Regions from separate parts of the Paenibacillus sp. sgz302191 genome, predicted to be linked through region 2. Evidence: riboswitches for the same ligand, from Rfam matches in the RefSeq annotation. Region 2 holds a riboswitch; each other region holds the start of a gene.

Region 1 (7,380 bases), on a different contig from region 2:
CTCCCGCTCATCGTCAAAAGGCGTAACAACAGGTACATATATGCCTTGAAGCTCTCGTTCAGTCAACATGGCGAACAACCTCCGAATAGTTAATTTTATCGTTACTTCACTTTAGCATGGAACCTTTCATCACTGTTAGCTATAATAAATGATAACGCTCATCAAAAATATTGATAATACGAGGTGGCCGGCATGGACTTAACTTATTTTCGGACCTTCCGCGAAGTGGCAAGGAAAAAAAGCTTCACCCGGGCAGCCGAAGAACTCGGCTACGCGCAATCCAGCGTGACGATGCAGATTCAAAAGCTGGAGCGGGATTACGGAGTGCCGCTTTTTGAAAGATACGGACGGCAGCTGAGGCTTACGCCTCCGGGCGAAAGCTTGCTGAAGCTCGCCGTGCAAATGCTCGATCTCTACGACCAGTCTAAGGAAATGATTGCCAGGCAAGTTAACGGCGCGCTGACGATCGGCACGATCGATTCCTTGGCCGCTTATTATTTGCCGCCTTATTTGCACAAATTCAAACAGCAATTCCCCGGTTTAAGCATCCAACTTTTGCCGGACGATGAAACGTCGCTGATTGCGAAAGTAAAAGAGGGCGATTACGATGTCGGGCTCATCCTCGACCAATATCCCGCCGACACCCAGCTTCGCTGCATCAAAGTTCGGGAAGAACCGCTCGTGCTGGTCGCCCCTCCCAGCCACCCGCTGGCGCTGGCTGAGCAGGTTGCGCTGGCCGATCTTGGGCATAACGAATTTATCGTCACGGAAGAAAGCTGCATATACCGCAACTTGTTCGAAAAGCTGCTGAAAGACCAGAGCATCCCTTTTCGCATCGGATTTGAGCTGGGCAACCTGGAAGCGATCAAGCAGTGCGCCATGAACGGGCTAGGCATCGCCCTGCTGCCCCGGATCGCCGTGGAATCCGAACTGGCACGCAAGCAGCTTGCCGTCATCCCGATCGCTCATCCGAATTTAAGCGTGGACCTGCAACTGCTCATCCACCCCAAAAAATGGATGTCCCAAGCGCTGCAAGCTTTCATCGACATGTTGTCGGCGCCTCAACCAACCTAAGCTCCGCTGCTGGCTGTAGCTGCCTCCGAAACGCTCAACGGCTGCCGGCCACCAGCAGCCTATTCCTCTGCGGGCTGTAGCTGCTGCCGAAACGCTCGACGGCTAGCGGCCACCAGCAGCCTTTTCTGCTGCGGGTTGTCGCTGGGTGGTCGTGGTCGACCGGCGTCATGCCGCGCAACACCGCACGCAGTGCGATCGATCCGCGTCATGCTCGGGCCGGCACAAACAGCCTGTAAGGACGCTTCCCGAGTTCTCCGCCCGAGTTGAGAATTGTTATCATTTCAATACTCGCATCATACCCCAAAAAAAGAAACTTATCAACAACCAGGTTGCCATAAGTTTCTTTTTTCTTTATGCTTTTTTGAGCGTCGACATGCGTCGGCGACACAACGCGCGCCTGAGATTTGCGGGCGTTGAGAAACGGCTTCGCCTGACTGGAGCCGCATCGTAATCGCATCCCCCGCCCGCCCTCGCTTGTTGGTAAGATGTACATTGTCGGCTTTAACTGCGGGAAGGCACTCTATCCCCACCCAATTAGAACGGCCCAGCCGTTTGAAAAGAGGCATAGCTCCAGCAAAACCTGCAAAAGTACAGGCTTTTTCGATGGATACGGCTCGTTTGGAGGAAAAGCCTGCGATTGTGCAGGAATTTCCGACCAAACTGGCGCTAACCCCGTATATGGGCGAAAAAAACTGTACTTTTGCAGGAATTTACCACGGCAAGCTCGTTAATACGAAAAAAACTGCACTTTTGCAGGAATTTTTCGCGGCAAGCTCGTCAAAGTGCTAAAAGCACTACTTTCTACAGGATAATACCACGACAAGATCGTCAATGCGCAAAATGCTCCGCGTTCTGCAGGAATTTACCACGGCAAGCTCGTCAAAGCGCAAAATGCTCCACTTTATACGAAAATAGACACAATAGACCTGAATTATTTTCATTCTGTGGGGTGATGTCCACGACGTCATGGGGGTTTTTGCAAGAATATTGCGCGACAAACTCGTAAATGCGAGGCTCATTCTACGTTGCCAGACCAATTAGGCCTTAACGAGCAAGTATTAATCCGGTGCGCGCCAAGCCACAAAAAAAGAAGCTCTCCTTTTCGAAAAGGTAGAGCTTCCCGGCTTTGTGCAATTATACACGAATGTCGATGCTGCTCCCCAAGTGGGGGGTGACTGAAGCGGCGGCCGCCGCAACTTGCTGCTGGGATTTCGCGAAATCTTCCAGCATCACGCTTGCTTGCGCCGTTTGCGTATTATTGATTTTTTTCAGCAGCTGCAGTCCGACTGCTTGCTGCAAAGCATTGCCGCTTCCGACCGCGGATAGCGGGGCATTTACGCTCATAATCTTCCTCCTCTCACCGTTCGGTAGCTGGCTGGCGTACGGCTGCAAGCCGATTAGCCCCTGTAGCTTTGCGTCAGACGCTTTCGCGCCGTTTGCCGTTTCGCAGATGTCAGGCAGAACTTTGCGCCCCTTCAGTATAGGCCATTTATCCTAAATCGTCAATTTCTGCGCAAGATTACAGTCCGAATTGAGCCGGATTTGCCCGCCAGGAGCGGAGGAGTTCCATGTCTTCTTCTTTGATTGCTCCTTGCTCCAAAGCTACTTCAAGCAGCTTCGTATAATTGGAAAGCGTATGAAGCGGCATTCCGGCTTCCCGGAAAGCGTCCGCCGCCTTATCCAATTGATAGGAAAAGATCGCGAGAACGCCCAATGCTTTCGCCCCCGCATCGTTAACGGCCAAAGCCGCTTTCAGCGAGCTTCCGCCGGTTGAGATCAGGTCTTCGATCACGATGACTTGCTGACCGGGCTTAACAGTCCCCTCGATCAGGTTCTCCTTGCCGTGGCCTTTGGCTTTGTCACGGACGTATATCATGGGCAGGCCCAGCTTCTGTGCGACCCATGCCGCGTGAGGAATGCCGGCAGTCGCCGTGCCGGCGACCACTTCGGCTTGCGGAAACTTTTCCTTGATCAGCAGCACAAAACTGTCTGCAATCAGCTCGCGTATAGCCGGATGAGACATGGTCAGCCGGTTATCGCAATAAATCGGCGACTTGAGGCCCGATGTCCACGTAAAAGGCTGCTGCGGGCGAAGCGTTACCGCTCCTATCTCCAATAATGAGGAAGCAACTCGCTTCGCTATCGTTTCAAGCTGACTCATGTTCTCTCACACCGTTCCTTTCGAATGTAGGGGCAGGCCCGTCAAAGCGCGACGGAGGCGATGATCGACTCCATCGCCGCTCTGGGATCGGCCGCCGCCGTAATCGGGCGGCCGATCACGACAAAATCGGTGCCCTGCGCGAACGCCTCAGCCGGCGTCATGACGCGCGTCTGGTCGCCGATATCGGCGCCCGCAGGGCGAATGCCCGGCGTTACGGTGACGAATGCGTCACCGCACGCCGCTTTGATTTGCGTCACTTCAAGCGGTGACGCAACGACGCCCTGCAGCCCAGCCGACTGCGCCAGGCGGGCATAGCGAAGCACGGCCTGCTCGACAGTGCCTGTCAGGCCGATTTCTTCGTTCAGCACCTGCTGGCCGGTGCTGGTCAGCTGGGTGACGCCGATGACAATCGGGCGTCCCGCTCCCGGAGCGAGGGCTTTGTCCACGCCCTCGAGAGCCGCTTCCATCATCCGCTTGCCGCCGGCTGCATGGACGTTGAACACATCCGCGCCGAGGCGCGTAATGCTCTCCGCCCCGCCCTTCACCGTGTTCGGGATGTCGTGCATTTTCAAATCCAGAAACACTTTATAGCCTTTATCCTTCAGACCGGCTACAAAGCCTGGGCCCGCAGCGAAAAACAGCTGCATGCCCACTTTCATATAGCAAGGGATGCCTTCGAGCTGCCGCAGCAGCTCCTTGGCCCCTTCGGCTGTCGGGTAATCAAGAGCGACCATAATCTTTCCGGCAACGTCCGTACGAGTGTAGGTACTCATTCGCACTCACCGCCCCTTAAGCATGCACAGGCATGGCACGGGAGGAGAAGTTGACCGCTTCAAGCATGTTGCAGAGCGCGCGGACCGTGTCAAGCGACGTCATGCAGACAACGCCGTTCTCCACCGCTTCGCGGCGAATGCGGAAGCCGTCACGCTCAGGCGTTTTGCCCTTCGTCAGCGTGTTCACAACGAACTGCGCCTCGCCGCCACGGATCAGGTCGAGAATGTTCGGCGAGCCTTCGCTCAGCTTGTTCACTGTCGTTACCGGGAGGCCGGCTTCTTCCAGCGCTTTGGCCGTTCCGCCTGTGGCGATAATTTTGTAGCCGAGACGGTAGAAACCTTTCATGATTTCAATCGCCTCGTCTTTATCTTTGTCCGACACCGTTACGACGACCGAACCTGCAGCAGGAATTTTCATGCCTGCGCCGATCAAGCCTTTGTACAGCGCCTTTGCAAAGTTCGTATCGCGGCCCATCACTTCGCCGGTCGATTTCATCTCCGGTCCGAGCGTCGTGTCCACGCGGCGCAGCTTCGCGAAGGAGAACACCGGCACTTTCACGGATACGTAGTGGTCTTCCGGCCATAAGCCGCTTTCGTAGCCCATATCGGCAAGCTTTTGCCCCATGATGACCCGGGTTGCCACATTCGCCATCGGAATGTTCGTCACTTTGCTCAGGAACGGAACCGTTCTGGACGAACGCGGATTCACCTCGATCACATACACTTCATCGTTGAAGATGACGAACTGGATGTTGACCAGTCCTACGACTTTCAGTTCGAGCGCAATTTTTGTCGTAATATCGATAATCTTCTGTTTAATTTCAGCGGAAACCGTCTGCGGCGGGTAGACGGCGATCGAGTCGCCGGAGTGTACCCCTGCACGTTCGATATGCTCCATAATGCCCGGGATCAGAACCGTTTCCTTGTCACAAATCGCATCGACTTCGACTTCTTTGCCGAGCATGTAACGGTCGATCAGAACCGGATGCTCCGGATTGATTTTCACCGCATACTCCATGTAGCTGAGCAATTCTTCGTCGGAATAGACGATTTCCATCGCGCGTCCGCCGAGGACGTAAGAAGGGCGAACGAGCACCGGATAGCCAAGTCCTGCGGCAACGCCTACCGCCTGATCGACGGACGTTACCGTACCGCCCTGCGGCTGCGCGATTTGCAGCTTGCTCAGCAGCGCTTCGAATTTTTTCCGGTCTTCAGCCGTATCGATGCTTTCGAGGTCGGAACCGAGAATGCGCACACCGGCTTTGTCCAGCGGGGCCGCCAGATTGATCGCGGTTTGGCCGCCGAATTGCACGATGACGCCGATCGGATTTTCGCGCTCGATCACGTTCATCACGTCTTCGAAGAACAGCGGCTCGAAGTACAAGCGGTCTGACGTATTAAAGTCCGTAGACACGGTTTCCGGGTTGTTGTTGATAATGACCGCTTCATAGCCGGCGGCTTGGATCGCCCACACCGCATGCACGGTGGAGTAGTCGAACTCGATGCCTTGGCCGATACGGATTGGACCGGAGCCGAGCACGACGACTTTCTCCTTGTTCGTTTCCGTTACTTCGTCCTCTTGCTCATAGGTCGAATAGTAGTAAGGCGTCGAAGCTTCGAACTCGGCCGCGCAAGTATCTACCATTTTGTACACAGGCTTGATGTTTTGCTGCAAGCGGTGAGCGCGCACTTCCGCTTCTTTCGTAAACGATGTGCAGCCGGCAAGCGTGCGGATTTCGGCGATAGCCCGGTCCGTAAACCCTTTGCGCTTCGCCTCCAGCAACAATGCCGCGGAAAGATCGGATTTGGCGATTTCCGCCTCATATTTGATCATGCCGGCCAGTTTGTTCAGGAACCACCAGTCGATTTTCGTCAAGTCTTGCAGCTGCTCGACCGTGTAGCCTCTGCGGTACGCCTCAGCCAGAAGGAACAGGCGCTCGTCGTCCGGCTTTTGCAGGCGAAGCTCCAGCGATTCCTTATCCAGCAAATCCGTTTCTTTCAGGAACAAACGGTGCACGCCGATTTCCAGAGAGCGGATCGCTTTATGAATCGACTCTTCGAAAGTGCGGCCGATGGCCATTACTTCCCCTGTCGCTTTCATTTGCGTGCCGAGCTTGCGGTTTGCCGCCGTAAATTTATCGAACGGCCAGCGCGGAATTTTCGATACGATGTAATCCAGCGTCGGCTCGAAGCAAGCGTATGTTTGCCCGGTTACCGGGTTGACAATTTCGTCCAGCGTGTAGCCGATGGCGATTTTAGCCGCCATTTTGGCGATCGGATAGCCCGTCGCTTTGGAAGCGAGCGCCGAGGAGCGGCTTACCCGCGGATTCACTTCGATGACATAATATTGGAAGCTGTGCGGATCGAGCGCAAACTGCACGTTGCAGCCGCCTTCGATGTTCAGCGCGCGGATGATTTTCAGCGATGCGGAACGGAGCATCTGGTATTCGCGGTCGGACAGCGTCTGGCTCGGAGCCACGACGATGCTGTCGCCCGTATGGACGCCAACCGGATCGAAGTTTTCCATGTTGCACACGACGATGCAGTTGTCGTTCGCGTCGCGCATCACTTCATACTCGACTTCTTTCATGCCGGCGATGCTTTTTTCTACGAGACATTGACCGATCGGACTGTAGCGAAGCCCGGATGCGACCGTTTCGCTCAATTCCTCAATAGAATTGCAGATACCGCCGCCTGTTCCGCCAAGTGTGTAAGCAGGACGTACGATAATCGGAAAGCCGATTTCACCGGCAAAATCAAGCGCTTGTGCTACAGTCGTCACGATGACGCTGTCAGGCACCGGCTGCTCCAGCTCTCTCATCAAATCGCGGAAAAGGTCGCGGTCTTCCGCTTTTTCAATCGCGGTCAGTTGGGTGCCGAGCAGCTTCACATTCTCGCTTTCCAGAACGCCTGCGCGAGCCAGCTCCACAGCCATGTTCAGCCCCGTCTGGCCGCCCAGCGTCGGAAGCAGCCCGTCAGGACGCTCTTGGCGAATGATTTGCGTTACGAAATCAAGCGTAATCGGCTCGATATATACTTTGTCGGCCATATTCGTGTCGGTCATGATCGTGGCCGGGTTGCTGTTGATCAAAATAACTTCCATGCCCTCTTCTTTCAAAGCCTGGCATGCCTGCGTTCCCGCATAGTCGAACTCGGCGGCTTGGCCGATAACAATCGGACCGGAGCCGATCACGAGAATTTTTTTGAGCGTATTATTTTTTGGCATACTGCAGTTCCCCCTTGTCCGCTGTCTTTGCTGCTTGCGCCTTCCATTCCGCCAACATTTGCGCCTGGCGCGGCGGCTGCGGGTTAGCCAGCTTGTGTTCCCGGATCATCGCGATAAAATCGTCGAACAAATAGCTCGAGTCAAAT
Region 2 (7,380 bases):
TGGGGGCTGCTCTGGCTCTGCTGGCCGGGATGTTTTTCTCCAACAATATAATTGCAATCGGGATCGTATGTATTCTGGTTATTATCATCTGCCTGAGGATGGGCATGGAGGAAACGATTGGGCTCACTTTGGTTACGGTTGTGGCGGTGATGGACGCTTCGTCCGAGTGGCAGTTTGCCGTCAACCGGTTTATGCTCAGCTTGATCGGAATCGGCTGCGCTTGCCTGATCAACATCCTCTTTTTCCCGCCGAAGCCGAAGGAGCAGTTTGCCGCGCAGATCCATAGCGTTTTCAACAAACTTTCGCTGCTGCTGCGGACGGTTATCTCCGATGAAATGAAGGAGAACGTATTTCGCAACGAAAAAGACAGTTTGCAGGGGGCTGTGCAGTCGCTGGCGAATAAATACAAGCTTATGGAAGAGGAAGTTAAAAAGCTTAAGCGCGCCGGTTTCAGCCGCATTCGCCAATTAGTCATCTACAAGCAAATGCTGCGCGCCATTTACAAAGGATTTGAGGTTTTGGACGCCGTGGAGGAGCATTATTTTCAGGCGGCGCGCACACCGCAAACCGATGCGTTTTTTGACGGCCATCTGGAGAAGTTGATCAAATTCCACGAGCACGTGCTGCTGAAGTTCGATGATAAACTGAAGGCGGACAGCTCCGAAGGGCTGGAGATGGAGGCGGAGAGCGAACGTTTTATGTCGACGATCATCGAGCAGTTTTCCGAAGGGCCGGGAGGTATGCTGCGGCATTCGGTCGTGGCGGCCGCCATGTACGATTACGGCCATCAGGTAGCGCGGCTGGACAAGCTTGTGGAACATTACCATCGCGGAGATACGGACGAGAAGGAACCGATCGATGCGCTGCTGAAAAGCATAAAATTGAAGTAGCAAAATGAGGAGCCGTTGTCCCCGAAAAGGGGCAGCGGTTTTTTGCGCCCGTATGGAAAAACTTGGTTAATCATATGGTATAAAGCACATTTTGTTAATAAATCGCCATTTTTTAACCGATATAACAAAAAAGGATTCTGAAGGTGGTTTTTCCATATATTTTATAAAAAACTCTACACATTATTTTACGGGAGATGGTGGAAGCATCATGGATGAGAAAACAGTAACTACGGCAGCTTCATTGCAATTACGCAAGCTGGGCAACTCGGATTTAAAGCTGTCACCGCTGGGGCTTGGATGCTGGCAGTTCAGCAACGGAAAAGGGCTCGTCGGGAAATTCTGGCCGGCGCTGCGGAGAGAGGATATAAGGCAAATTGTTCAGACCAGCTTGGAAGGTGGAATTAATTGGTTCGATACTGCTGAAGCGTACGGTGGCGGACAGTCTGAGCAGCTACTTGCCGGCACGCTGAATGAGATTGGCGGAACGCTCGCGGCACAGGCGAATATCGCTACGAAATGGTGGCCGGCTTTTCGCACCGCAGGCAGCATCACGGCAACGATTGATGAACGTATCCGCCAGTTGGATCACCGGACGATTCACCTTTATCAGGTGCATTCTCCTTACTCCTTTGCTTCGGTTGCCGCCATGATGAATTCTATGGCTAGTTTAGTCGAGCAAGGGAAGATTAAATATGTGGGTGTAAGCAACTTTTCCGCGCAACAAATGCGCGAGGCCGATCGCGTGCTGCGCGAGCATGGCCTTCGTTTAGTTTCGAATCAAGTGAAATATAGCCTGCTCGACCGGAGAATTGAACAGAACGGAATTTTGGATACGGCTAAAGAACTCGGCGTGGCGATCATCGCCTACTCCCCATTAATGCAAGGGATCTTAAGCGGCAAATTTCACAAAAATCCATCCTTGGTCAAGTCGATCACGGGTCCGCGCAAGTGGACAGCGGCATTCCGGGAGTCGGGCTTGCAGAAATCAAAGCCGCTGATTGAAACGTTGGAACAGTTGGCTCAACAATATAACGCAACGCCAACGCAGATTGCCTTGAATTGGTTGATTAATGCCCACGGAGAGAACGTATTTGCGATACCTGGGGCTTCAAAAGTAACTCATGCCGAGGAAAATGTGAAGGCGATGCAGTTTACCTTGACAGCCGGAGAGATTGAGATGGTCAGCAGCATTTCCAACCAAGTGCTGAGATCGAAGTAATTGTGACCAATATACTTATCATGAATTTTATTAAAAACTTAGAATTTATTGACAAAATTCGATATTTTTTAGATAATACAATTAATTCCATAGGTATATCGATCTAAGAACAGCGAACTAAGCGGATCGCGGATTCATCATGCTAACGGAATTAAGCCGCTAAAGTTGTGCAGAAGTCTCGGCGAATACCGGAAGGCTGTATAAAACTATGGGAGGGGGCCGTTTATGTAAATGGATGAAGCCAAGTTTCTGGTAAGGATGTAAAACAACATACTTATGTTATTTCCCGTTAATCGTAAACACCTCGAAAGTGGTGGACACAAAGCCATGGGTCTAAAGCTGGATAAACAGCCATGATTGCCAGGTTGCCGAAGGAAACTGGGCGAAATTTGTCGTCTGTTCTTCTTAACTATGGGAACAGGCTTTTTTTATTGCAGCGAAAAATCATTCGGAGAACAGGGGGAAACGTTATGGAAACAAGCGTGATAGGTATCGAGGAGTATCCGTTAAGTTCCTATCAGAAAGATATATGGCTCGAGCAAAGTATGCACCCTGGAAAACCTATTTACAACCTTGGCGGGTACATTGAGGTTAAAGGAAAACTGGATACGGCTATCTTTAAGAAGTCCATTCAGTTGTTAATCAGGCAGAATGATTCTCTCAGAACTCGTCTTATTGATAAAAAGGGCGAGCCCTATTTAACAATCCTGCCGGAAATCGACTATGAAGCTCCGTTTCATGATTTTTCGGGGAAGAAAGATCCGAATTCCTTTTGCCTGGATTGGATGAAAAAAGAGTTTTTGAAAATTTTTCAACCGAAGGACAATTATTTTCGATTTGAATTATTACAAGGCGAACCGGGTGTATATTTCATTTTACTTAAAGTTCATCATATGATCATTGATGGATGGGGGTTTGCCCTCCTCATCAGTCAAATGTTTGAAAATTACAATGAATTGGCTCAAGGAATTGGGGAAATGAACAGACCTTCCTATTCCTATACCGATTTTATCTCTGACAACCAGAATTATTTGAATTCTTCAGCCTTTTTGAAGGATAGGAAGTTCTGGCAGAGCAAATATCGAACCGTTCCCGAGCCTTTGCTAAGCAGAGGTTTGAACACGGATGATGATTACGGCGATTCTGTTTGGAGCAATAGGGAAACTTTAACAATAAACAAGGCATTGTACGATCAAATGGTTGAATTTTGTAAGGAGGAAGGTTGTTCGTCGTTCCACTACTTTTTAGGCATACTGTTCCTTTACTTCAGCAGGGTTTGCAATCGAAACGAAATGGTGATCGGCGTCCCGGTTTTTAACCGGGGCAAAGCGCAGTATAAGCAGACCGTGGGACACTTCGCCAATGTGCTGCCGCTTCGGATAAGTCCCGAGCAGGATATAAGCTTCAAAGAACTGATAAAGTTCATCAAGCGTGAGCTTATGCAGTGCTATCGGCATCAGAAAATATCTTTCGGCGAAATTTATCGGGCGGTTTACGAGGATGTCCACGAAAAAGGAAATTTGTTTGATATATCGCTTTCTTTTGAAGAACAGGAAACGAGAGAATCGTTTAACGGCGCAGCGTGCCGGATCGTAAGCATGCCGCATCATCACGAAAGGAATGCGCTTACACTTCTGATATGGGGACAAGAAGGAGAAGCGGATGTAGCCGTAAATTTTGACTATCAGATACAGGTGTTTGAAAAGCTCATCCCTATAGAAAACGTCATCCGCCACTTTGATTATTTATTCACTCAAGTCATGGAACAAAGTGAAACTCCCATTTCGCAGATCGAGGTCGTGCCGGAGGAAGAGAGAGGCGTGCTGCTTGACGGTTTCAATCGGACGAAGACGGAATATCCGAAGGAGCAAACGATCCATGGACTGTTTGAGGAGCGGGCGGAGCAAAGAGCGGAGCATCCGGCATTGGTCTTCGGGCAGCAAACCTTAACCTACCGGGAACTGAACGAACAGGCGAACCGGCTGGCCAAGGTGTTGAGGGGGCGGGGAGTGAAGCCGGACGATATCGTCGCCATCATAGTGGAACGATCTATCGAAATGGTCGTTGGCATCCTGGGAACGCTCAAAGCGGGCGGCGCGTACGTGCCGATAGATCCAAACTATCCGGAGGAACGGATTCGCTATATGCTGGAAGACAGCGGTGCCTCTATACTGCTGACGCAAAAGCATTACCGGGACAAGCTCGACTACCGGGGCCCGATCATGGATTTGGATGGCGAAAGTCTTCAGTGTACAGACCCGGCCGACGGCGCCAATCCGGAGCCTGTTAACAAGCCGCAGGACCTGGCCTATATCATCTATACCTCGGGATCTACCGGGAAACCCAAAGGGGTGATGGTGGAGCACCGGGGAGTGCTCAACCTCCAGCATTTCTTCCTTGAAAAATGGGGAGTGAACGAATCGGACCGGATGCTGCAGTTTGCCAGCAGTTCGTTTGACGCCTCGGTCTGGGAAATGTTCGTGATTTTGCTGGGAGGCGGCACACTTTATCTGATTTCGCGCGATACGATTAACAATCTGAATGAATTTGTACGCTTCATTGACGAAAACCAAATGACAATTGCGCTGCTTCCGCCTACTTATCTGGCGGGGATTGAACCAGGCAGGCTGCCGGCGCTGAAAAAGCTGGTGACGGGCGGATCGGCAATCACGAAAGAGCTGGTCATGCGGTGGAAGGACAGCGTGGCGTATATGAACGCCTATGGACCGAGCGAATCCAGCGTAATTGCAACTGCGTGGATGTACCGGGAAGAGGATATGGGCAATGCGTCGGTACCGATCGGCAAGCCGATTGACAATACCCGGATTTACATTCTGGATCAGAACCAAAAGCTGCTGCCGCTCGGGGCGGCGGGGGAAATGTGCATTGCGGGAGACGGATTGGCCAGGGGTTATCTGCATCGGCCGGAGTTGACGGCGGAGAAGTTTGTGGCGAATCCTTACGAAGCCGGAGAAAAGCTGTACCGCACGGGCGATCTGGCGCGTTGGCTGCCGGACGGGAATATCGAATATTTGGGAAGAATCGACGATCAGGTGAAAATCCGGGGCTTCCGCATTGAGCTGGGGGAGATCGAAACGCAGCTGCTGAAGCATCCGCTTGTCCGGGAGGCGGCAGTAATCGCCAGGGAAGACAAGCAGAGGGAAAAGTATTTGACAGCGTATTTTACAGCAGAAGGAGAACCGGGAGCGGATGAGCTGCGGGAACAACTGATGCAAGCACTGCCCGATTACATGGTGCCGTCCAGCTTCATGCAGCTGGATCGGATGCCGCTGACTCCGAGCGGGAAGATTGACCGAAAGGCATTGCCCGAGCCTGATCCGATTGCGGATGCGGGTGTGGAATATGCGGCGCCGAGAGACAAGATAGAGGAGATATTGGCTAAGATATGGCAAATAGTTCTGAACGTCGAAAGAGTTGGCATTAAGGATAACTTTCTGAATCTGGGCGGCGATTCCATTAAAGCCATTCAGGTTGTGTCCAAGCTTCACGATTATAAGCTAAAGCTGCAATTGAAGGATCTTTTTGATCATCCCGCGATTGAAGAATTGAGTGCTTATGTGAAATCCGTCGAACATGCCGCTTTTCAAGGAACGGTAACAGGTGAAATTATGCCCACTCCTATTCAAAGATGGTTTTTTGAGCAGTCTTTCGCAGCCAAACATCACTTCAATCAGTCGGTTCTGCTGCATCGGAAACAGGGCTTTGACGAAAAGAGGTTAAGAAAAGTGTTCGACCGCTTGGTGGAACACCATGATGCACTGCGTATTGTCGTGAGGGAGAAGGCGGGACGGGTAATTCTGTTCAACCGGGGCACGGAAGGCGAGCTGTACTCGCTGGAGGTCAAGGATTTTACAAGTGATATGCTATATGATAGCTCCGTTAAGGAAGCAGCCGCAAAGCTTCAGTCCGGCATGGATTTAGAACACGGACCTCTGGTGAAAGCGGGCTTGTTTAAAACGAGAGATGGCGACTATCTTTGCGTAAGTATTCACCACCTGGCTGTTGACGGAGTTTCTTGGCGGATTCTTTTCGAGGACATTTCTACGGGATACCGGCAGGCAGAGAGGGAAGATGAAATCACGTTCAGCGAGAAAACGGACTCATTCCTGGCATGGTCCGAGCAGCTTTATGCATATGCCGCAAGCGGCGAGCTTCAGCAAGAAATCACATACTGGCGCGAGCTGGAACAAAATGAGATCAAGCCTATTCCCCAAGATCGTACCGTTCATGACAGAAAATATAAGGATAGCGATCATATAGAAATCGAGCTGGACGAAATCCAGACTGTCAAGCTGCTTAAAGAAGTGAATAAGGCTTACAATACCGAAATCAACGATGTTCTTTTGACGGCGCTGGGAGAGGCTGTTCGGGAATGGACGGGAGAAAACAAGGTACTGGTTAACCTGGAAGGGCACGGACGCGAAGAGATCGTTCAGGATATGGATATCAGCAGAACAGTTGGCTGGTTTACTGCCCAATATCCGGTCATTTTGGATATGGAAGGCGTTAAGGACGTGGCTTCCCGACTTAAAGCCGTCAAAGAAAGCCTGCGACGCATTCCGCAAAAAGGCATCGGCTACGGCATTTTGAAATACCAGACGTTTCTTCGGGATGAGGGAATATTAAGGTTTGATTTGCATCCTGAGATCAGCTTCAACTACCTGGGGCAGTTTGACCGGGATATTGATACCGAGATATTTACCCTTTCGGATGTTCTTACCGATGAAACGGTTTCACCCGGCATGCAAAGACCTTACCGTTTGGACATTAACGGAAGAGTGACCGATGGAAAGCTGCGGCTGAGTTACGCCTATCACAAGCATGAATATGAACAGGCTACGATAATCAGACTGGCGGAAGGCTTTAAACGCAATCTGGAGCAAATTATCGAACATTGCGCATCACGGGAATACACGGAACTGACGGCCAGTGACGTAAGTTCCAAGAGCATTACGATAGCTGAGATCGAAGAGGTATACCGCGCGATGGGGGACTCGGGGCCCAATGTCGCGGATATTTATACACTGACCCCCATGCAGTCGGGAATGTTGTATCACTTCCTCAGGGAGCCAAGCTCGCGCGCATATCATGAACAAGCCGTGCTCAGCCTGAAGGGTGAGATCGATAAAAGTTTATTTGAGCGCGTTTGTCAGCAGATAGTTCAAAGACACGATATTTTGCGGACCGCCTTTGTTTACGACAAGGTCGAAAAACCGGTTCAGGTCGTTTTAAAGAAAAGGCCGGTTGATG
Region 3 (7,380 bases), on a different contig from region 2:
TCCACTTCTATCCCTCCAACTACGATTAACGATATAACACACGTTATATTAGTTCGACGTTACAGTGCTTGATACCGTGGTTACGGTGTTAACACCGGTATCTGTAACTCCCTTGCCGCTATTCTCCAATTTCGGAATGCTATATGCAGCCACTACCACCAAGATTGTAATAAACGCAATATAGGTGGCTAATTTTTTCAAAAATTCCATGTTTTTCCCATCTCCCTGATAATTTTTTTTTCGTTTTTTCTTGTTGGCCATTTCCAACACCTACGCTTTGCTTTGTTCGAAAATCACCTCGCTAATTGAAGTTGATAAAGATAGAAGTGTTGTTGGTGGCGGCAAAAAGGATGTATGTTATCTGCCCCATGAGAAAAAAGAGCAGAAGAACAACGTTCATAAAAATAGTTGCATCTTTCTTTTTGATCTGAATAAGCACATATTTTTTCTTTTCAGCAATTGCTGTCTTGGAGCAATCCGTTAAACCGGCGGAAACGTTATTGGTATCAATACCGTTTTTTATTGCAATGCAAAATTGCTCTGCAATAGCGTGATTATTCAGTTCCTTGAAAATTTGCAGCGCCCCGGATACATCTCCTTTTACTGCCTGGAGGTAATCGGCCATCTTTAGAAATACGCCACTGATCCATCCAGTCGTTTCCCAAGATGCTCGTCGGAATGCTATTTCAAAATCCCCATAACGGGCAAACTCACGTTTAATCACCGATGTAAAAATAGGTGCCTGCATAACGAGACTTTTTTCATGTTCCTGGAGTTTTCCGAAGGTGTGAGCAATGGGAAGAAACATGCATGTTGTAAACGGAATGACCATCCACCAGTATCCGAAAAAAAACCACAAGACAACTAAATCCGCTAGGATCGTTACAGTGACAGCTATTAGGTTCATGACAAGAAATTCGCCTATGGACTTGACGCCGGCACGTTTGAGAAAAGAGATAAACGAGGGCGAAAACCACTTGATGAATTTTTTTTCTAATTCCTCATCGATTCTAAACTCAATGTTTTGTCGATTCGTACCACGGAAACCAAACTTACTTATTTTGCTCGATCCCAAGGTTGTATATTTTTCAAGCGGCTTTAAGATTAATAAGCCGATGCTAAGGATGACAAGAAATAATAGAAACGTTTTAAGGAAAATCAAAACAATCAAAACATCAGTCCTCCAATCTTCCTTTTGAATCTGCGAGGATAATCGTGTACCCAACCATAATAACCGTACCAAACATGAATGCTTCGCCAAGAGGCGTCGATTTGAAAAAAGCCAGATATTCCGGTTTCCATATAGCAAGGGCTACATCAAAAATCAAAATTAATATGGCTGTAAAATAGACAGCTATACTTGAATCTAATGTAAGTGCTCTTGATTGCATCTCCGCTTCATTGATTTGTTCGGCTTCTTCATGAAGTTGTTGGATCCTCTGGCCGAAGTAGCCACCCTGGACTTTCTCCTCGGCAATCGCATCGATGAGATAGCGAATCGTAATATTTCGGTAATGGAGTTTTGCAATCGCCGCCAGTTCGAGAGGATCTCCTTTTTCCTCAATTCCCGCGAGTAAATCTAGGATGGGCTTTTGAAATTTTTCAGACGTATCTTCGATACCGATACGAACTGCCTTTGCTACGTCCTCGGAGGAAGCAGCGTATGCCGTTTTAATATTGTTTAAAATCGTTGGTGTAATTAAATCGATTCGCCTTTTGAGCAAATAGCTTCCTTTGATCAGGCTTTGGGTTGCCATCCGATAGAGTACTAGGAATACCGCAATGCTCATGTACCACATATCAAGCTTGTACTGTACAAAATAGCTGATACCAAGGGCAAAGAATATGGTGGCTGCAATGAACATCGGATAGGAAATAATTTCAATACCGGATGAGAGATAATAGGAGGCAAGTGACATTTTCTCCAGCTCATTACTCTGTCCATTATTGGTCTGCTCTTCCTCATCGTAGAACCGATTAGTCTTATTAATTTGTTCTTTCATATCCCAGCGGGCAACAAAATAAGCAACTATAGACAAAGCAAGGAATAAGTAGAAGATCATAATTAGATCACCCTTGCCTTTTTTAACAACTCCCTTGGAATTAAAGGGTTATTCTTTGCCTTATTCACAAACCAATTCGGCAGCGGTGAAAACAACCACCCCTGCTCTGGGACACGCTTCCATACATCAATATATCCGCCCTCGTCATCCTCGAAAGATATAGAGTTGACTACTTTGATATCGCCCTCGGTTGCCATGCCAATCCCGACTTTGAAATAGAGCTTGAAAAAAGCCTCCAAGGTTTCCTCTCTCATTCCAGACATGCGAATGGAAAGAAAGAGCAACCGTTTCCAAGCCAATGCCATAGTAGGGGCATGTACCGAGCAACCAAAAGGATTTCCACCGGACGCCCCTCCCAGCATGGTGAACGCTTCGGGTCCGCGTACTTCACCCACTGTTCCCCATTCTCCGGACTCGCGAAAAAAGTTTTGAATCAGGGTGTCCAAGGTAATCGGATCGAAACCTTCCCCTACATGGGGACGTGTAATGTGAGAATGCCAGTTTGTCTTTTTCAGCCAAAACTCCGGTGTATCCTCAAAGGTTGTTAGGGCATAGCGCGGATCAGAAATCTTGTCTAAGCAGTTTCCGAGAAAAGTCGTTTTCCCTACATTTTGTTCGCCATAAACGAAGAAGGAAACCATGCACCAAGTGATGACTTCAATAAGCGCTTGAATGTGTTCGTTCGTAGTTCCATTCTTAATAAGCTGCCCATCGCTTAATTGGTAATGATTCTGTTTTCGAATGACCACAAAAGCCCCAAGTGGGTTTATGTCCCCGAACGATCCGTTAAGTCGGAAACGGTATTGATGGTCGATGCAGTTGTTATATGGAAATTTAACATTGAGGATCGAAGAATTTTTATTGAATAGGGCTTGAACGAATCGATCGGCCTCATCCTGGTTGTTAAACCGAACGGGCTGGCGTTCCCATCCGTTTTTACCTTTCGTGAATACCTTGTCGTAAGACACCATTTTTACATCTGAAAAACGGTTATCCGTCACGTAAGGCTGCAAAATCCCATATCCCCGAAAAGCATCGGAGTATAATAAAGCTAAGGCATCAATGTCCATACCGTCCAAGACAAGACGTTGATTGTGGTTCATCTCCATTTTGATCCAGATAAATAATGTCTCGTCCGAGATGGTCTGTTGTTTCGCTTCCTTCTTCTTTTTTTCGATATTTACCTGGATTAACTTGACGTTCTCCGTAAAACGATCTTTTAAACTGTCATCTGTTTCGATGCTTGATTTTATATAACCCCGAAGATCACTCCGGTTTTTGGAAATATCCAAAGTAGTCATACCCTCGTTCATGATGATTGCACCCTCCTCTTGAAGAATTTGTCAAGTACTTTACCAAGGAATCTTTTATTCTCGTCCTCTTCATTAAATGCCGGGTCTAGTTGTTTCATTGCCTCGATATATGGTTTCCCAATTTTCCTGCATAATTTGTGAAGAGGCTCATAGTTGGTCAGAATAAGCGGCTTTGCTTCTTCGGTAGATCGAGTAAATTCTTTACTCCGAGCGAGACGGCCAATCGGTTTTTTTTGGACCGCTTCTTGAACTAAAGAATCGTTCACCTTACCTCCTTCCACTAATTGATTCAGGATAATATCAACTTTATCTAAGGTAATTTCTCCTTGGACAAAGAGGTTCATATATGCCCTGGTGTGAACGAGCTTAGAGGAATCTGTAGTGATTGGAATGATAACCCGGTTGCAATAGCTTAAGAGTTGTATTCCAGCTGCCGCCGTAAGATCAGTATGCATATCAATTATGACGACATCGAACATCTGCCGAACTGTCTTGAGCAGCGTAATAAAGAACAGTTCCGAAAAGTCGCCCTGTGTTACAACATCGGGGTTTCCGACAAGTACCTTGATGCCGTGCCGTTCTACGAATATACTATCCAGCGTTTCAGCCGTAAGGTCTTTGTTCAAATAGGCTTGATAGGCGTCATATAGCGTCCTTCCCTTCGGATACCCGATATTCAGGTAATCTGCTATATCAGGGTTGACCAAGTTTAAGTCCATCAGCAGCACTTTCATATGCTGTCCGAGGTATATCGCCTGATTTAGAGCGAGGGTTGTTTTCCCATTTGAACCTACGCACCAATAACCGACAGCATGATTGAGAAAGCGGCTCCGGTCCTTGTCCACGACCCCCGTTCTAATTGTTGATGAAACTTCTTGCTGCCCGTTTTCTTTTGCTAAGTTATTACGTTCCTTGATCGTCTTGATAATGTTCTTTGAATCATCCGGCTCTATCGCCTCCTGCGCGCTCGATTTAGCTTGCGTGCTTACCTCTGTTGGGGCTGCTTCGGCTCTAGGTTTAGTATCTTCCCTCGCAACTGCTTCATGCGTCGCCGTTACTTCATTTACTGCTTCTTCTACCTCTCTCTCCGCACTCGGCATTCGCTGTTTAAGCTTTTTGAAAAATGGCGAGTCAGCGGGAGCGACTTCCTTTATTGTCTCTTCCTCTGGCGGATCAGGCTCATGAATCACTTCGGGAAGTTCAATTGCTCTTACTTGAACTGGATTATTCAGCATTTTGTCCGAGAGCTTGTCCATGAGATTTGGAAATTGTCCTGTAAACACGATAATATCGATAGAACCCTCAAGCTGTGCGACGTTTGGATAGAAGTCGATATTTTTATCAACAATAATAAGGTCCGGTATTTGCGAGGACATAGCTTCCATAAACTGGCCCAAGCTCTTGAGATTTACGGATGTTTGGTGCTCCTTCCCGATCCGATCCATGATTTTCTTATAGGTAACGTCTTTGCTGATCGAAAGAAAGATGTTCACGGTTTAGCTACTCCTTTCGGATCTGGTTCTTTCATTAATCGAATATCACCCTTTCGGGCATATGTATCAAATTTTTGCGCTTGTTCCTTCGACATTTTAACCGTAATGGCTTCTATATTAACTCTGTCGGAATCCTTTTCATCCGAGATGTCCAAGCCATCACGGTTCACCATAGCGACAATTGTCAGGTTTGTAAGAAGGGAATCTTGGAATGATTCCTTTTTCTCACGATCATAAGACTCAATAGATACTTGATCGCCCCGCTGGAGCTGCCAGGCCACAACCTCATCTTTATTAATGGCTTTTACGCCGACGATAACTTCTCCCGGTTGAATCTCTATGAGCGGTTTTAAGGCGATATCATTGCGACTCAAATATTCATCTTGGTTCATAGCTTCTTTGGCATAGGTACGATTAAAATAGCTCTCATCATCGATCATCCAGCCTTTTTTGTCTTTCACCTTCTCCATATGAAAGTAATCTTTCTTTAAAACTGAACCTTTCGGAATTTTTTTTGACGCTACCCATACCTTGGGGTAGGAATTCTGATTCACAAAATACATGGCCGAAATACCTGCTGCGATAACCCCTACAATAATCCATCTTTTATTAAACATCTAAATCCTCCGTTTACGTTTAATGGGGGTCTCTTGTCTACCAAACTACTCAAAATTCCTGTAGAATAATGGCACAAGAGAATTTATTACCAGTATATAAATCTATCAATCTACTAGTCAAGTAGTATATTAGTTTGTTAATATCTTAATCTACTAGTTGTATTGTATATTGATGGATTATATAATGAAAGGGCGAAGGTGAAAAATTTGTCAGATAAGTACCCTCTGAACATCGATGTGCGTTTCAAAAAACCACTTCAACGTAGAAAGGTCGACAAAGATATGGATATAAAGGACTCAGTTATGCAGGCCCTCGACTTATATTTCATACCTGAAATGCAGCAATTTATCGAAAAATATGGGAATGACGCCCCAAAAAAATTAGCCGCATTATTGAAAAAAGAACTATGAGATACAACATAATAAATGTTTTTGACATTAAAAAAAGCCCCAAATATGGGGCTTTTTTAGAACCCTTCTTTGGTAACCCGGCTATCATAGCATACATTTCTAATGCTTTAGACCCGTGGCTTTGCGCCCTCCCCTTTCGGGAAGTTTGCCCTTATCAGTGAAGTAAATTTTAGAATAATTAGGAAATTCGTCTTATTTACTAATGCATAAAACATATTACCACTTTATATATGTAGATGTTTGTCGAAACTTGTTGTCGAAAAATATATTTTTAGAAGTGTGTACGATCGTATGCCATTGGTACTATAATTTATTTTCAGAAAGTTATTGTTACATCATCAACTCCATTCATGGATAATACAAAAATAAAATATTAATTTACTTTTGTATTATATTATGATATATTCCATTCATCATTAACTTTAAGGAGTGACGACATGAAAAAGAAAATTTTTTTACTAGCATCTTCCATTATGATTCTGAGTGGCTGCAATAAGACGGTGATGCCCGTTGAAGCAAGCTCAGTTGATCAATTAGCTGTGGCTACCACTCTGCCCAACTTTAAGGACATTCAAGGTCACTGGGCAAAATCCGCAATAGAATTGGCAACACAGAAAGGGTATTTGGACGGCTATGAGGACGGAACATTCAGACCGGAACAAAACATAAGTCGGGCTGAATTCATGAAGATGACCGTTACCGCATTAAAGCTTGAGGTTGCCAAGTCGGGAAGTGGAGATAACTGGTATACCCCTTACATCAATGCAGCTGTGAAAGCCGGTATCCATCGATGGAACGACTTTACAACAGGTGACTGGAATACGCCAATAAGCCGCTTGGAAATGGCGAGAATTGGTGTCCGTGCTACAACGAAAAATTTGCAAAATGCGTCCGTACATATGGATGATAAATCCTTCTTGTATAATGCCACAAAAACGGGATTGATCCAGGGACTCGCCGGTGGCGAATTGGGAACGGATAAAGCGACGACACGGGCGCAGAGCGTGACAATCGTCGAGAGAGTATTGACTGCTAACAACGGTGGAAAATTGGAAATTGATAAGGCAGCAGCCAGTTTTGCAGAAATTGAATTGAGAGGCAGTAATTTTGAAACTATGTGGGGGATCCGAGTGAAAGAATTTCCCTTCACGTACCATGTCGGAGAAGGCTTTGAAATGGTAATCAATAAAGTTGTTGTTATCGATCATTCTGATCCAAACTCTATTTTTTCCAATCTCTATAATGATGGACGCATTGGAAATGGGGAAAACTCATACTCAATGGCATTCGATATCACAATGAAAAACACAACGAAGAAAGATCATTACGTTTTCTATCCTAGACAATCCATATCGATGGTCGATTTTATTGGTTCATTTACGCGGAACAACGATCTGAAACCTATATGGATGGATCAAGTTGGAGAGTATCAAGGCTGGCTGGGTTTCAATGGAAAAAAAGAAGACATTGAAAGAATATTAAA
Region 4 (7,380 bases), on a different contig from region 2:
GGATCCACATAGAAGATCGAGCGGACATATGGCGTTTGCGGACTGACTACGGCGTGGATGCGGTGGAGCTGAAAAGGCTGAAAAAAGAAAAACATGCCGCGCTTGATATCGTAAGCCTGCCGGTTAAGGACGATGCTGCCCTGCCCTTCGTGTACGAAAACAATTTCGCAGCATTGATGCCAATGGTAATAGCCTTTGAAAACGTGTTCCGACCGTATACGGTAGTCCCAGACGATTTCCTTGCGGTCAAAGACTACTGGCTCGAAAAGCTGATTCATGACCTGGCCCCCAAAATGACAAAATATCAACATTTTCTTACATTGTATCATAACTTTTGGGCGATACGGAGGAGTATAATGGATAAAAATTGCTGGAGTTATTCAAAATGAACACGAATTATTGGCAGGGTATCATGGAAAAGCTCGATCAAAAAATAACCCGGACCATCGCTCAAATGGGCGATAAATGCCCGCATTTTGCCGAAGAAGACGGCAAATTCGACGACATCGGTTCCGATTGGTGGACGACCGGTTTTTGGCCGGGCATCCTGTGGATCATGCATGACATGACCGGCAAGGACATCTACAAGGAAGCCGCCTGGCGATGGGACGGCGAGCTGGAACAATGGTTCGTGAAGCCGACGGAAGAGCTTCATCACGACGTAGGCTTTCAATTTCTGCCGACGGCCGTCATCAAGCATACGCTGACAGGCGATGCCGACGGATTCCGGCGGGGTCATTATCGATTGCATGCTGAACATTTCGCTGCTGTTCTGGGCGCATAAGGCAACCGGCGATCCCCGATACAAGCATATCGCCATCCGGCACGCCGAGACTACTATGCGGCACGGTGTCCGGGAAGACGGATCGACCAAGCACATCCTCTCGTTCGATCCCGAAACCGGCGCCTACATCGAAAATTTCGGCGGCCAGGGCTTGTCGGCGGAATCGTCGTGGAGCCGCGGTACGGCGTGGGGGCTGTACGGTTTTGCCAACACGTACCGGCACACCGGCGACGAGCGGTTCCTCGATACGGCGAAACGGATCGCGCATTATTTTATCGCGGCGCTTCCTGAAGATCATGTGCCGTACTGGGATTTCCGTCTGGAGTCGCTGGAAGGTATGTCGCGGGACAGCTCCGCCGCATCGATCGCCGCATCGGCGCTGCTGGATCTGGCGGACTTCGTGCCTGCGGGGGAGAAGCGGCTCTATGCCGGAGCGGCAGAGCGGATACTGCGTTCGCTGACCGAGAACTATGCGACATGGGATCGGCCCGAGCATGAAGCGATTTTGCTCCACGCCACCGGAAGCGGCACTTCCTTTATCGATGTTTCGCTTATTTATGGCGATTATTACTATGTGGAAGCGATTTCCAAACTGAACGGATGGAAGCACCGCATTTTCTGACGGATGTCCGGCCGGATCCCTCCGGCGGGGCAACCGCAAGCGCCGGAAGCCGCCGAAGCCGGCGCGAGAGTCGGCCAAGCGGCCAGGCGGCCCGCGAAGCGGCAACAAGCCGGGAGCGAGAGCCTGCGCATCTTTGAGCAGTGCTTCGCGCAGAAAACCTGCAAAAAGTGCATCTTTTTGCCCGTGGATGCGTTTGAGGAGCGATATTCCTGCAATTCTTAGGCTGTTGAACACCCCCACGGTAGAGGAGATAGCGATAATCTGCCTGGCTGTACGAAGAAAACCTGCAAAAATACATGAATTTGCGTCCTTGTTCGCTGGCCACGAAGAATTCCTGCAAAAATGCAGGCTTTTCACCAAACATATAGGCTCATACTCACTTTCAGCGAAAATTCCTGCACTTTTGCAGGTTTTTCGCCAAAATAAGCTAATTTCGGAGGGAAAACCTGCACTTTCGCAGGTTTTTTCCCTAGCAAGCTGCTTACTGCCCAGTTGTGCAGTTCCACGACCTACACCGGGAAAGGCGTGCGCCCAGAAAAAGCGGCTGTCCTCCAAATTAGCTACACTTGTGTTTCCCTAGCCCTCATAGAGTGCCGCGACTTTTTCGCGAACGGCGCTTCCATCTTTTTTTGCATTGACAATCGCAGCGGGAAGTTTTATATTCGTTGTACATACAAAATAAAAAACGCGCTGGGAGCTGCGCGCGGTTCGGAAAGGGGCGCCGTTTCAATGGATGAAGGATTTCTGCACAATTGTTTATTTTTCACCACGAACCGTTTAAGCCGTGCCATTACGAGAATGGCCGAAGAAGAATTCGCATCGACCGGACTTAGTCCCATGTACGGATTTTTGATCCGACTCGTCATCGGTACTCCCGGAATTTCCCAAAAAGAATTGGCCGAAAAGCTCTATATAACGCCCTCCACGCTTACAAGATTTATCGACAAGCTGGAAGCCAGACGTTTGGTCGAGCGCAAGGTACAGGGGAAAACCGTGCTCGTATATCCGACAAGCAAGGGAAAAGAGCTGGAAGGCGACATTCGTCAAGCCTCGAAAAATTTGCGCCTCAAATATGAAGCCATTTTGGGTGCGGAAGCTTCGGATCAATTGTCCAAAAACCTTGAAGCGACGAGCGAGCAATTGGAAAAGTAAGCATTTCGATTTTTTTAGTATTTTGGTTGTACAACGAAAAAAGGAGTGACCAGCGAGTGAACCGAAGCGTGGGATCGTCGAAGCTTTATTATGGATGGGTGGTTGTGCTCATCACCTTTGTTACTTTGCTCGTGTCGGCGGGAATCCGCTCCATGCCGAGCATTTTCATGCTTCCGTTCGAAAAAGAGTTCGGCTGGAATCGCGGCAGCATATCCGGAGTCGTATCGATCGGCATATTTTTGTATGGCATCGTAGGCCCTTTTTCGGCGGCTTTGCTGGCAAAGTTCGGCATTCGGAGAATGATGGTAATATCGCTGGCGGTATTGGCCATAAGCCTTTCCATTACGCCGTATATGAAATATTTGTGGCAATTCGAGCTCATTTGGGGATTTGTAGCGGGGCTCGGTACGGGGATGATGGCCAACGTGCTTGGTGTGACGGTCTCCAATCAATGGTTCGCCAAACGGAGAGGGCTTGTCGTCGGAATGCTCACGGCCAGCGCGGCTACAGGCCAACTGCTGTTCCTGCCTTTACTGGCCAAAATAACGGTGGAAGCCGGTTGGAGGTATTCGATTTATACGGCAGTGGCGGTCGTTGTGGCCGTGCTCGTTGTCGTAGCGGTCTGGATGCGGAACCATCCTTACGACGTAGGGGCCGCTGCCTACGGTTCGGAAGAGATCGTCAAACCGGATGCGTTCCAAGGAAGCATTTTTCTTACGCCGCTGCGTACGCTTCGGTCGGCAATGAGCAGCAAAACTTTTTGGCTGCTTGCGGGGACGTTCTTCTTTTGCGGCTTCTCCACAAACGGGCTGATCGGCACGCATCTCATTCCGGCTTGCGGGGATCACGGCATTCCGGAGGTGATGGCCGCAGGGCTGCTGGCTCTGATGGGGCTGTTCGACCTGATCGGCACAACGCTTTCGGGATGGTTGTCGGACCGCTTCGACAGCCGCTGGCTCCTCTTTTGGTATTACGGGCTGCGCGGTCTTTCCCTGCTCTTTTTGCCGTATGCGCTTGATTCAAGTCCGATGTCGCTCTTGATTTTCTCGGTCTTTTACGGGCTTGATTGGATTGCGACGGTCCCTCCGACCGTGAAGTTGGCTTCGAAAGAGTTCGGCAAAGAAAAGGCCGGGATGATTTTTGGCTGGGTAGTCGTCGCTCACCAGTTAGGCGCATCGGCAGCGGCATATGGCGCCGGATTGATGCGGGACTGGATGGGGACTTATACCATTGCCTTCATCGGCGCGGGATTCGTCTGCCTGCTTGCCGCAGTTATGGCCGTGCGGATTTCGAGAGCGGGAAGCGCGGTTCGTCAAGCGATGTGATGGATTTTGCCAGGAGAAAGAGGTATAATGCCCAATAGATATGAAATCGCGCTAAACAAAGGCAGGAAACCCGCATGATAAGAAAAATCGTTTCCCTGGCATGCATCGTCCTCGGCATCATCGTTTTTCTTTACCCGACGGTCAGCGATCGCTATGAGAGCTATCAGCAGCAAAAAATTTTGCGGCAATGGCAGGAAAATTTGCGCCATATCGATGAACCGGCCCCCGAGACGGATGCGGCGGCGGTCAGCGCTCCTTCTTCGGCCGGGACATCCGCAGAGATGCCGCCGGTAATCCCTTTGAGCGCGGAGCCGACAGCGATGCCGGCAGCGATGGAGCTGAAAAATATCGAGGGCGTTTTAATCATCGACAAGATTAATTTGAAGCTGCCGATATTAACGGATGCGACGCCGGTCAATCTGAAGCTGTCCCTTGCGAGCATTGCCCATACAGGCAAAGCGGGCGAAGTGGGGAATTATGCCATTGCCGGCCACAGGAACCTTACTTACGGCAAAAATTTCAATAGGCTGGACGAAGTGGACGTAGGAGATTTGGTCGAAGTGGACACAGGCAGCAAACAGTTCGTGTACAAAGTCGAAAGCAAACAGTACGTTCTCCCGGAGGATGTCTGGGTGTTGAACGGGAACGGCAAAGACAGCGAGATTACGCTGATTACATGCCATCCGATGGAAAACCCGACGCACCGCATCGCAGTCAAAGGAAAATTAATAGAAACTAAGACTAGTTAAACGGACAAGTCTATGATATAATCGCTCTATTAAAAAAATAAGATTTCGGTGCTTTCCACCGATAAAGGCAAATCTAGCGAAAGCTAGAGACGCAAAACTAAAGGGCCTTCCTTAGCAAGCGCTAAGTTGGCAGCCAGTTACCGAAAGGAGAGTTTTTTATGTTCAAAAAAACCTTTGTATCCATGATGGTCGTTGCACTTCTTCTGATCCTTGCACCGAAAGGGACTTACGCAGCTTCCGCTCAAGCGGCAGTAGACAAAAGCCTTCTGAACAAAGGAGTCGTTACAGTCAACTACGCGAATGCGAAAAATACGAAAGCCCTCGTCCGGATTTCCAAAGGGAACGTCAAATTTGATTATAACCTGGCTGAAGGCGCCCAGTATCCTCTGCAATTAGGCAACGGCAGTTACACTGTTCTCGTTGCGGAGTCGACAGGCGGCAACAAATATAAAGTAGTCGCGCAAGAAACGGTCGATTTGAAGATGGACGACGAAAATGCAGTGTTTTTGCAATCCATTCCGCTCATCGATTGGAACAAAGATACCAAAGCGGTTGTGAAGGCCAAGGAACTGACGGCCAAAGCCGAGACGGACAAGGACAAAATTACCGCTATTTATGCCTATATTACGGCAAATATTACATATGATAACGATAAAGCGCAAACCGTCGAGGGCGGTTACATCCCGAATTTGGATGAAATTTATGACGCATCGAAGGGAATTTGCTATGATTATGCATCTACTTTTGCGGCCATGGCAAGAAGCGTAGGCATTCCGACCCGTCTGGTTATGGGTTATTCGGCTGAAGCGCCGGAAACTTATCATGCATGGAATCAAGTTTTCCTGAAAGATACGGGCGAATGGGTTACGATCGATACGACGTACGACTCGGCTCGGGTACAAGGCGGACAAGACACGCCGATGCTGAAAGATGCTGCAAACTATACGATCACCAAAATGTATTAAAAGCGAAGTTCCGCTCCGAGAGCGGGAAATACAATAGATGAAGGAACTTGCATTCGAACCTGAGTGCGGGTTCTTTTTTTGTTGCGGCTGTTTGTTCAGTTTATGTTCAGTATTAAGTTTTAGAATACAAAATGTGACTTGTTTTTTACAGAGAGAAAAAAGAAAAAAGAAAGAAAAGTTAATCCGACCGGGAGGGAGTGAAGCAGGCGCCGGAGGCAGAAGCGGGAAAAGGCTTCAATTCGGCCGACAAAGCGTGAAGCAAAGCAACGGAGTCAATTTCATACTTCAATTCCCTTGATCGGTTTGGATCATGAAGGTCGGAGAAATTTCGCGATCCGGCTATTTCAGTTGCTGCGGACCGGAATATATAGAGAAATAGAGCGCAGCGATTGAAATTATGAAATTGACTTCAGCGAGGTTGAACCGGGAATGGAGGAATTGAAAGACAATGTTGAAGAAAAAAACAAGTGCTCTGCTGATTGCACTTTTGATTTTTATGCAGAGCATTTCCGGAGCGGGCTTTTTAAATCAAGCGAGCGCTGCGACGATTTCAAGCAATATTATCGATAGCGTGTCGTTAGCCGTATACGACAGCGCCGGTCAAGTGGTGACGGGCAACGTGTACGAGCAAGGTTCCAAAGTACAGTTGGATTACACATGGTCGCTCCCCAATGGTCATGGTTACCACAGCGGGGATACATTTACGTTCACGTTACCGCAAGAGTTTCTGCTTTTCAATAATATCGGTCCTAGTCCGCTATTAATAGACAACGAAGAAGTGGGAACGTTTAGCGTGAACAAAGATACTCATGCAGCCGTTATGACCTTTAATAACTACATAGAGACTCATGATAACGTACGAGGCATCCTTGCACTCAACACGCAATTCGATAAGCAAAGAGTTACAGGCAGCACCACGCAAATTATTAAAATTCCGATCAAAAGCGGCGAACAAGTCTTTACGCTGAAATTCAAGCCGAACATCACTTCGACGATCGGGAAAAGCGGCGTGCCGCAAGGCTTTAACGCCAAAAACATCGACTGGACCATCGACGTGAACAAGACGCTCGATTCCGTACAGAACGCGGTTGTAACCGACCCGATTCCTGCGGGGCTCTCGATTCCGGTTACGGTGGCCGTGTACGATCTGGGCGTTAACCTGGATGGCAGTGTTGTCCAGGGAGCACTGATTGACCCTAGCAAGTACACAGTGAACAATACGGGCAATACGCTGACAGTCAACTTCACAGACAACCCGATTGACTCGGCATACCGTATCCAGTTTACGACGCCGGTTACCGATGTTGACGCAACGTCGTTCGTAAACACGGCAACGTTTCAGGGCAGCAACAAAGCTCCGGTTAACGCTTCGGCAACCGTAACTGTACAGCATGGAACCGCATTGGACAAATCGTCGACGGGCTACAGCTCAAGTACGCAGACTATTGACTGGGCAATCAAGTACAATTACAACGAAAAAACGATTGCACAGGCATCGGCCTTCTTGACAGACCTGTTCGACAATACGCAGGATCTTGTGGCGGGCTCCATTCATGTATATCCGGTTACACTGGATTCGACAGGAGCAGAATTGCTGGGCAGCGAAGTGCCTGCCGCTCAGTACGCAGTGACTGCCGCATCCGCTGCAGGCAAAAACGGATTCAAGCTGCAGTTCAACAGCGCGATTAATTCGGCCTATAAAGTTACCTATCAAACGAAGGCTAACGATCGCGTTATCACCGATGCTACAATTACGAACAAGGTGACGTCCGGAGGCGGAGAC

The links. Region 2 has a riboswitch for cyclic di-GMP ahead of AC3G2T_RS22665 (non-ribosomal peptide synthetase). Riboswitches for the same ligand answer to the same signal wherever they lie in the genome.
Region 1: another riboswitch for cyclic di-GMP. It lies ahead of AC3G2T_RS10780 (putative motility protein); the one in region 2 lies ahead of AC3G2T_RS22665 (non-ribosomal peptide synthetase).
Region 3: another riboswitch for cyclic di-GMP. It lies ahead of AC3G2T_RS34995 (CpaB family protein); the one in region 2 lies ahead of AC3G2T_RS22665 (non-ribosomal peptide synthetase).
Region 4: another riboswitch for cyclic di-GMP. It lies ahead of AC3G2T_RS09585 (transglutaminase-like domain-containing protein); the one in region 2 lies ahead of AC3G2T_RS22665 (non-ribosomal peptide synthetase).

The regions. Positions count from the first base shown of each region.
Region 1 covers NZ_JBYLHY010000006.1:104,568-111,947, forward strand. Annotated here, with positions in the region: gene dapA (4-hydroxy-tetrahydrodipicolinate synthase) at 1-69, opposite strand, end outside; gene AC3G2T_RS10770 (LysR family transcriptional regulator) at 193-1,074, shown strand; gene AC3G2T_RS10775 (hypothetical protein) at 1,567-1,863, shown strand; gene AC3G2T_RS10780 (putative motility protein) at 2,209-2,418, opposite strand; cyclic di-GMP riboswitch class I at 2,438-2,525, opposite strand; gene pyrE (orotate phosphoribosyltransferase) at 2,594-3,235, opposite strand; gene pyrF (orotidine-5'-phosphate decarboxylase) at 3,277-4,008, opposite strand; gene carB (carbamoyl-phosphate synthase large subunit) at 4,025-7,234, opposite strand; gene AC3G2T_RS10800 (carbamoyl phosphate synthase small subunit) at 7,221-7,380, opposite strand, start outside.
Region 2 covers NZ_JBYLHY010000016.1:148,412-155,791, reverse strand. Annotated here, with positions in the region: gene AC3G2T_RS22675 (FUSC family protein) at 1-890, shown strand, start outside; gene AC3G2T_RS22670 (aldo/keto reductase) at 1,099-2,109, shown strand; cyclic di-GMP riboswitch class I at 2,394-2,482, shown strand; gene AC3G2T_RS22665 (non-ribosomal peptide synthetase) at 2,580-7,380, shown strand, end outside.
Region 3 covers NZ_JBYLHY010000042.1:20,118-27,497, forward strand. Annotated here, with positions in the region: gene AC3G2T_RS34965 (hypothetical protein) at 1-5, opposite strand, end outside; gene AC3G2T_RS34970 (hypothetical protein) at 49-261, opposite strand; gene AC3G2T_RS34975 (hypothetical protein) at 302-1,171, opposite strand; gene AC3G2T_RS34980 (hypothetical protein) at 1,176-2,063, opposite strand; gene AC3G2T_RS34985 (ATPase, T2SS/T4P/T4SS family) at 2,066-3,376, opposite strand; gene AC3G2T_RS34990 (CpaE/TadZ family protein) at 3,373-4,869, opposite strand; gene AC3G2T_RS34995 (CpaB family protein) at 4,866-5,486, opposite strand; gene AC3G2T_RS35000 (hypothetical protein) at 5,694-5,897, shown strand; cyclic di-GMP riboswitch class I at 5,966-6,057, opposite strand; gene AC3G2T_RS35005 (S-layer homology domain-containing protein) at 6,335-7,380, shown strand, end outside.
Region 4 covers NZ_JBYLHY010000005.1:224,166-231,545, reverse strand. Annotated here, with positions in the region: gene AC3G2T_RS09610 (helix-turn-helix domain-containing protein) at 1-278, opposite strand, end outside; partial or broken gene AC3G2T_RS09605 (glycoside hydrolase family 88 protein) at 386-1,406, shown strand; gene AC3G2T_RS09600 (MarR family winged helix-turn-helix transcriptional regulator) at 2,136-2,558, shown strand; gene AC3G2T_RS09595 (MFS transporter) at 2,615-3,883, shown strand; gene AC3G2T_RS09590 (class D sortase) at 3,958-4,632, shown strand; cyclic di-GMP riboswitch class I at 4,689-4,777, shown strand; gene AC3G2T_RS09585 (transglutaminase-like domain-containing protein) at 4,791-5,597, shown strand; gene AC3G2T_RS09580 (collagen binding domain-containing protein) at 6,046-7,380, shown strand, end outside.